DNA from 2 places in the Stenotrophomonas sp. As-7 genome. Region 1 is predicted to be linked to the other one. Evidence: riboswitches for the same ligand, from Rfam matches in the RefSeq annotation. Region 1 holds a riboswitch; the other holds the start of a gene.

The links. A riboswitch is a leader RNA that binds a small molecule or an ion and turns the genes downstream of it on or off. The one in region 1 is predicted to bind glycine.
Region 2: another riboswitch for glycine. It lies ahead of gcvP (aminomethyl-transferring glycine dehydrogenase); the one in region 1 lies ahead of QP457_RS19270 (trimeric intracellular cation channel family protein).

What each region holds. Positions count from the first base shown of each region.
Region 1 is NZ_CP127405.1:4,217,997-4,221,398, forward strand. It holds gene QP457_RS19255 (NAD(P)/FAD-dependent oxidoreductase) at 1-275, shown strand, start outside; gene QP457_RS19260 (nuclear transport factor 2 family protein) at 377-802, opposite strand; gene QP457_RS19265 (GIY-YIG nuclease family protein) at 875-1,132, opposite strand; glycine riboswitch at 1,173-1,262, shown strand; glycine riboswitch at 1,276-1,379, shown strand; gene QP457_RS19270 (trimeric intracellular cation channel family protein) at 1,463-2,080, shown strand; gene QP457_RS19275 (MdtA/MuxA family multidrug efflux RND transporter periplasmic adaptor subunit) at 2,319-3,402, shown strand, end outside.
Region 2 is NZ_CP127405.1:3,527,423-3,530,824, forward strand. It holds gene QP457_RS16245 (multidrug effflux MFS transporter) at 1-814, opposite strand, end outside; glycine riboswitch at 1,114-1,216, shown strand; gene gcvP (aminomethyl-transferring glycine dehydrogenase) at 1,278-3,402, shown strand, end outside.

The DNA.
Region 1 (3,402 bases):
TGCACGACAAGCCCGCGCCGGGGCCGTTCAAGTACGCCGACTTCGGCAATCTGGCCACCATCGGCCGCATGGCTGCGATCGTGCACCTGGGCAAGCTGCAGCTGTCCGGTGTGCTGGCCTGGTGGTTCTGGCTGGCCGCGCACGTGTTCTTCCTGATCGGTTTCCGCAACCGCGTCGTGGTGCTGTTGAACTGGGCGGTGGCGTACTGGAGCTACCAGCGTAGTGCGCGGATCATTTTTGGCGATGACCGCGAAGACCGGCGGCCGAAGCGGTAGGTAGCGCGGGAGAGCGCCCTCGACCGTCACAGTAGATCCACGCCATGCGTGGATGAGTTTCTGTGCAGGTTGCATGTAGCGCAGCCACGCATGGGGGGGCTCTACTTCGGCTTCGGGTACCACAACGCGTTGACGATGACCCAGCGCTGGTCGAAGCGGCCCATGTGGAAGTAGTCGACGAACCACGGCGTTTCCAGCCGCACCGAGGCCGCGTTGCCGGTCACGTCCAGCACCGTGCAGCGGCGATCCCATTGATCCTTCGGGGTCTTCAGCGCGCCTTGTTTCGTCAACGCGACCAGCTCTTCCTTCGACATCCGGCGCAGGCCGAGGCGTTCGTCGGGCGTATCACCGAGCACCGCGCGCTTGGCCAGGTCCGGATGCAGGGAACGGGCGACTCGCTGCGGGTCGGCTTCAAGCTGTCCGTCGACGTAGTCGTGGCAGGTCGCTTCGATGGCGGCGATCGTGGCGGCGTCGGCAGCGGGGCTTGCTGCTGCGGAAAGCGCGAACAACAGGGCAATGGTGGACATCCGGGTCTCCAGCGCTGAGGGCTGGGCGATCATGGCATGGTCGGGAGCGCCCCATCCACGCATGGCGTGGATCTACTGCAACAGCCAGGCCAGCTTGCGCTCGCGCGGCTGCTGCTTGAGCTCCCATTCGGCGCGTGAGGCCGTTGCCCTGTCCGGGTATTCGCGTACCGCCAGCACCCGCAGCGGCGGACGCGACCGGGTATAGCGCGCCCCCTTGCCGGCCTGGTGGGCGGCGAAACGGGCCTGCACGTCGGTGCTGATGCCGGCGTAATAGCTGCCGTCGCGGCATTCGAGCAGGTACAGGAACCACGGGCGGGAAGGCGAAACCATGGTCGGATTATGCCGTGCTGCACTGCAGCGGATATACTGGCGCCCGAATGCAGGAGAGAGGCGCCGCGCTGGCGCCCGCCGAAGGCGCAGGCTCCCATGATCGCTCAGGCCGGTGGGCTGGAATCCCACCAACCATGCATTCGACTCGCCGAGCTGGAGAGAGGTCACCGGGCATGCCCGGGACGATCCGCCGAAGGGGCACGCGGCTCACGCCGCTGAACTCTCAGGCAAAAGGACAGCGGGAGCGGCACCGGTCATCGTCATCCCGTCGTTGCGCAGGCAACGGCGGTGGTCGCGCATGGCCGGCCCCACCGCGTCCGGAGCTTGTCCATGCTGCTGTCCATCATCTACCTGATCGCCATTTCCGCCGAAGCCATGACCGGTGCCCTGTCTGCAGGCCGCCGCCGCATGGACCTGTTCGGCGTGGTCATGATCGCCTGCGTCACCGCCCTCGGTGGCGGCTCGCTGCGCGACATCCTGCTCGGCCACTATCCACTGGGCTGGGTGAAACACCCCGAATACCTGGGTTTCACCGTGTGCGCGGCGCTGATCGCCACCTGGGTGGCGCGCTGGATGCATCACTTCCGCCGCACCTTCCTGGTGCTGGACGGGCTGGGCCTGATCGCCTTCACCCTGATCGGCTGCTCGATCGCGCGCGAGGCGGGCCATGCGCTGCCAATCGTGCTGATCGCCGGCATGCTCACCGGCGCCTTCGGCGGCGTGCTGCGCGACATCCTCTGCAACGAGGTACCGCTGATTTTCCAGAAAGAGCTGTACGCGATCATCTCGCTGCTGACCGGTGCGGTGTATCTGCTGTTGCTGCACTGGGGCGTGGCCGATGCCACGGCGATCCTGTGCTGCCTGGGCGGAGGGTTCGCCGTGCGCCTGCTGGCGATCCACTACCGCTGGGAAATGCCGAAGTTCGTGTACCACGACGAAGTGCATTGATCGTTTGACGGTGATGCCGGCCGTCAGTCGGCATTTCCGGCTGCGTTGCATGACCAAGGTCACGCGGCGACGGCCCGCGTAAACCGCTACCATTGGCGCCCCGTCGCACGCGCGACGGCATCCAGCCACGCCGCGTCCGCGGCCCCGCCAGACAATCCCCCTCCCCCGCTGCCCGTGGCCCTTCGTGGTGCCGACGGGCCCGCATGACCCTGCGTGCGCGCAGGGCGCAGGATGCCCCATGTCTGTCGCCGAAAACTCCCGCTTCCGCCGTGCCCGTCCGCTGCTGGTCGTTGCCGGTCTTGCCCTTGTCGCTGGCCTGGCGTGGTGGCTGTGGCCGCATGCCGAGGCGGACGGTGGCAAAGAAGCCGGTGGCGGCAAGGCAGTGCCGGTACGCATCGCCCGCGCCAGTGCCGAACCACTGGTGCTGCGGATGAAGGCGGTTGGTACGGTCACCCCGCTGCACAGCGTGGTGGTGCGCAGCCGCGTGGATGGCGAGCTGATGCGCCTGCATTTCCAGGAGGGTCAGCAGGTCAAGGCCGGTGACCTGCTGGCGCAGATCGATCCGCGCCCCTACCAGGTGAAGCTTGCGCACGCACAGGGTACGCAGCAGCAGAACCTGGCCGAGCTGGAGAATGCCGAGCGCCAGCTGCAGCGTTACCGCGAACTGCAGCGCCAGAACTACGTGTCCGCGCAGGAACTGAGCGACCAGCAGAGCAAGGTACGGCAGCTGCAGGGGCGTCGCCTCAGCGACCAGGCATCGGTGGATGAAGCACGACTGCAACTGCAGTACACGCGCATCGTCGCCCCTGTCAGCGGGCGTGTCGGCCTGCGGCGTTTGGACGTAGGCAACCTGGTGCATGCCAGCGATGCCGAAGGCCTGGTCACGCTGGCGCAGACCGCGCCGATCAGTGTGTTGTTCACCGTGCCCGAGCCGGAGCTTCCCGCGCTGCTCGATGCCGTACAGGCGCAGCCGGCGCTGGCGGTGGAAAGCTGGGACCGCGAAGAACGCCGGCAGCTTGCCAGCGGCACCCTGTCCAGCGTCGACAACCGCATCGATACCGCCACCGGCACACTGAAGCTGCGTGCGCAGTTCGACAATGCCGATCAGGCGCTGTTCCCCAACCAGTTCGTCAATGTGCGCCTGCAGCTGGGTGAGCATCCCGCGCTGCTGGTTCCCGATGCCGCCGTGCAGTTCGGCAGCCAGGGCAACTACGTGCACATCATCGACAAGGACAACAAGGCACAACGACGCGCGGTGGTGCTCGGCCCGGCCGATGACGGTCGCGTTGCGGTGCGGTCCGGTCTGGTGGCCGGTGACAAGG
Region 2 (3,402 bases), 690 kb from region 1:
CGGACAGGAACGAACCGGTGGTCATGCCGCCGATGGTGGGAATGAACAGCCAGGCAAAGCCGCCTTCACCCAGATGCAGGTGCTGCATCACGATGGCCGGCGCCGAGGAGATGTACAGGAAGATGCCGCCGAAGCCGATGCTGCCGGCCAGCGCCAGGCGCAGGAAACGCGGGTTGAAACCGATGCGCACGTAGTCGCGCATCAACGTGCGTGGCGACAGTGCGACCCGTGCCTGCGCCGGATGGGTTTCCGGCAGGAAGCGCGCGGTGGCCGCCAGCAGCACCAGCGCGAATACCACCAGGAACCAGAAGATCAGCGGCCAGCCGGCACCGCTGAGCAGGATCCAGCCGCCGATGATCGGCGCGATGGCCGGGGCGATACCGAACAGCATCGACACTTGGCTCATCAGCCGCTGCGCGTCGTGGCCGTGGTACAGATCGCGGATCACCGCGCGGCCGACGATCATGCCGACACCGGCAGACAGGCCCTGCAGTGCGCGGAACGCCAGCAGCGTGGTCAGGTCGGTGGACAACGCACAGCCAACCGAGGCACCGACGAAGATCACCAGGCCGCCGAGGATCACCCGCTTGCGCCCCCAGGCATCGGACAGCGGGCCGTGGGCCAGGCTCATCAGGCCGTAGAACAGCAGGTAGACGCTGATGGTCTGCTGCACCGCCACCTCGTCCACCGCCAGGCGCTGGGCCAGCTGCGGAAACGCAGGAAAGATGGTGTCGATCGAGAACGGACCGAACATGGCCAGGCCAGCGAGCAACAGGGCCATGCGGCGGGTGGAAGGAGCAACAGCGGCGGTCATCGGGCAAGCGTCCGGCAGGGCCATGCGTGACACGCACGGCGGGCGCCGATCCCCTGCAGCAGGGACGGCGCCAGATGAATACGAGAATCCGACCATCATAGGTGGGGAATGCGTGCGACGCCATGCACGGGTGCACAGAACGCACGCCCGGGCCATCGGCCATTCAGGCCTGTGAGGCCGCTGCGGGCCACCGTCGGGCACCGGCAAGAGGCTATAATCGGCGGGCAACACGGTGGGAGAAGCAGGTCACCGCTGCCGAAGGCGCAACGCCCGTAATCGCTCAGGCCCGATACCACCCGTAACAGAACTCTGGAGAGACCGGTTCGATCCGGCGCCGAAGGGGCACGAAGCTGCGGTTTTCCGCGCTTTTAAACTCTCAGGCAAAAGGACAGAGGGGCGCCCGCAGACCGCCGACCGGCGGCTTGTGCCCGTGCGTGTGCCCTTTCCTGACGGATCCTTCGCCATGTCCCAGAACACCCCTTCCCTGCGTGAGCTCGAGCACCATTCGGCGTTCGTCGAGCGCCACATCGGCCCCAACGATGCCGAGATCGCGCAGATGCTCGGCGTCATCGGCCACGCATCGCTGGATGCGATGACCGATGCCATCGTCCCGGCCAAGATCAAGTCGCCGGCACCGCTGGCGCTGCCGGAGTCGATCACCGAAGTGCAGGCGCTGGCGAAGATCCGCGCGATCGCCGACAAGAACACCGTGCTGCGCAGTTTCATCGGCCAGGGCTACTACGGCACCCACACGCCGAACGTGATCCTGCGCAACATCCTGGAAAACCCGGCCTGGTACACCGCCTACACCCCGTACCAGGCGGAAATCTCGCAGGGCCGCATGGAAGCGCTGATCAACTTCCAGACCCTGTGCGCCGACCTGACCGGCATGGAAATCGCCAACGCCTCGCTGCTGGACGAAGCCACTGCCGCTGCTGAAGCGATGACCCTGGCCAAGCGCTCGGCCAAGTCGAAGTCGGACACCTTCTTCGTGCACGATGCCGTGCACCCGCAGACACTGGAACTGCTGCGTACCCGCGCCGAGCCCATGGGCATCGTGCTGCGCGTGGGCACCCCGGCCGAAGCGCTGGAAGCGGAAGCCTTCGGCCTGCTGCTGCAGTACCCGGATACCTTCGGCCAGGTCGGCGACTACAAGGCGCTGGTCGATGCCGTGCACGCGCGCGGCGGCCTGGTGGCCGTGGCCACCGACCTGCTGGCCCTGACCCTGCTGGCCGCCCCGGGCGAATGGGGTGCGGACATCGTGGTCGGCAACAGCCAGCGTTTCGGCGTGCCGTTCGGTTTCGGTGGCCCGCATGCGGCGTTCATGGCCTGCCGTGACGCCTACAAGCGTTCGATGCCGGGCCGTCTGATCGGTGTCTCGATCGACGCGCAGGGCAATCCGGCCTACCGCCTGACCCTGCAGACCCGCGAACAGCATATCCGCCGCGAGAAGGCCACCTCCAACATCTGTACCGCACAGGTGCTGCTGGCAGTGATGGCCTCGATGTACGCCGTCTACCACGGTCCGGAAGGCCTGACCCGCATCGCCCGCCGCACCCATCGCCTGGCCGCGATCCTGGCCAGCGCGCTGCGCACCGCCGGTGTGCAGGTCGGCGCCGACTTCTTCGACACGCTGCACGTGACCGGTGTCGACGCCGACGCGATCCATGCCAAGGCCCGTGCGGCCGGCTACAACCTGCGTGCGATCGACAGCAGCTCGGTGGGCATCAGCCTGGACGAGACCACCACCCGCGCCGACATCGTCGCCGTGGGCGCGCTGTTCGGTGCCAACGTTGATGTGGACGCGCTGGATGCCAGCACCGCCGACGCGCTGCCGGCCGGCCTGCTGCGCCAGTCCGCGTTCCTGACCCACCCGGTGTTCAATACCCACCACAGCGAGCACGAACTGCTGCGCTACCTGCGTTCGCTGGCCGACAAGGACCTGGCGATGGACCGCACGATGATCCCGCTGGGCTCGTGCACCATGAAGCTCAACGCCACCGCCGAAATGATTCCGGTGACCTGGCCGGAGTTCTCGCAGATCCACCCGCTGGTGCCGGCCGAGCAGGCGCTGGGCTACAAGGAACTGATCGATTCGCTGGAAGCGATGCTGGTCGAGTGCACCGGCTACGATGCCGTCAGCCTGCAGCCGAACTCCGGCGCGCAGGGCGAGTACGCCGGCCTGCTGGCGATCCGTGCCTACCACCGCTCGCGCGGCGAAGATCACCGTGACATCTGCCTGATCCCGGATTCGGCGCACGGCACCAACCCGGCCTCGGCACAGATGTGCGGCATGAAGGTCGTGGTCACCAAGACCGACGCCAACGGCAACGTCGACGTCGAGGACATCCGCCTCAACGCCGAGAAGTACAGCGACCGTCTGGCCGCGATCATGATGACCTACCCGTCCACGCACGGCGTGTTCGAGGAAGAGGTGGTGGAGATCTGCGAGATCATCCACAAGCACGGCGGCCAGGTGTACACCGACGGTGCCAACATGAACGCCCTGGTCGGCGTGGCCAAGCCGGGCAAGTGGGGTTCGGATGTTTCGCACCTGAACCTGCACAAGACCTTCTGCATCCCGCACG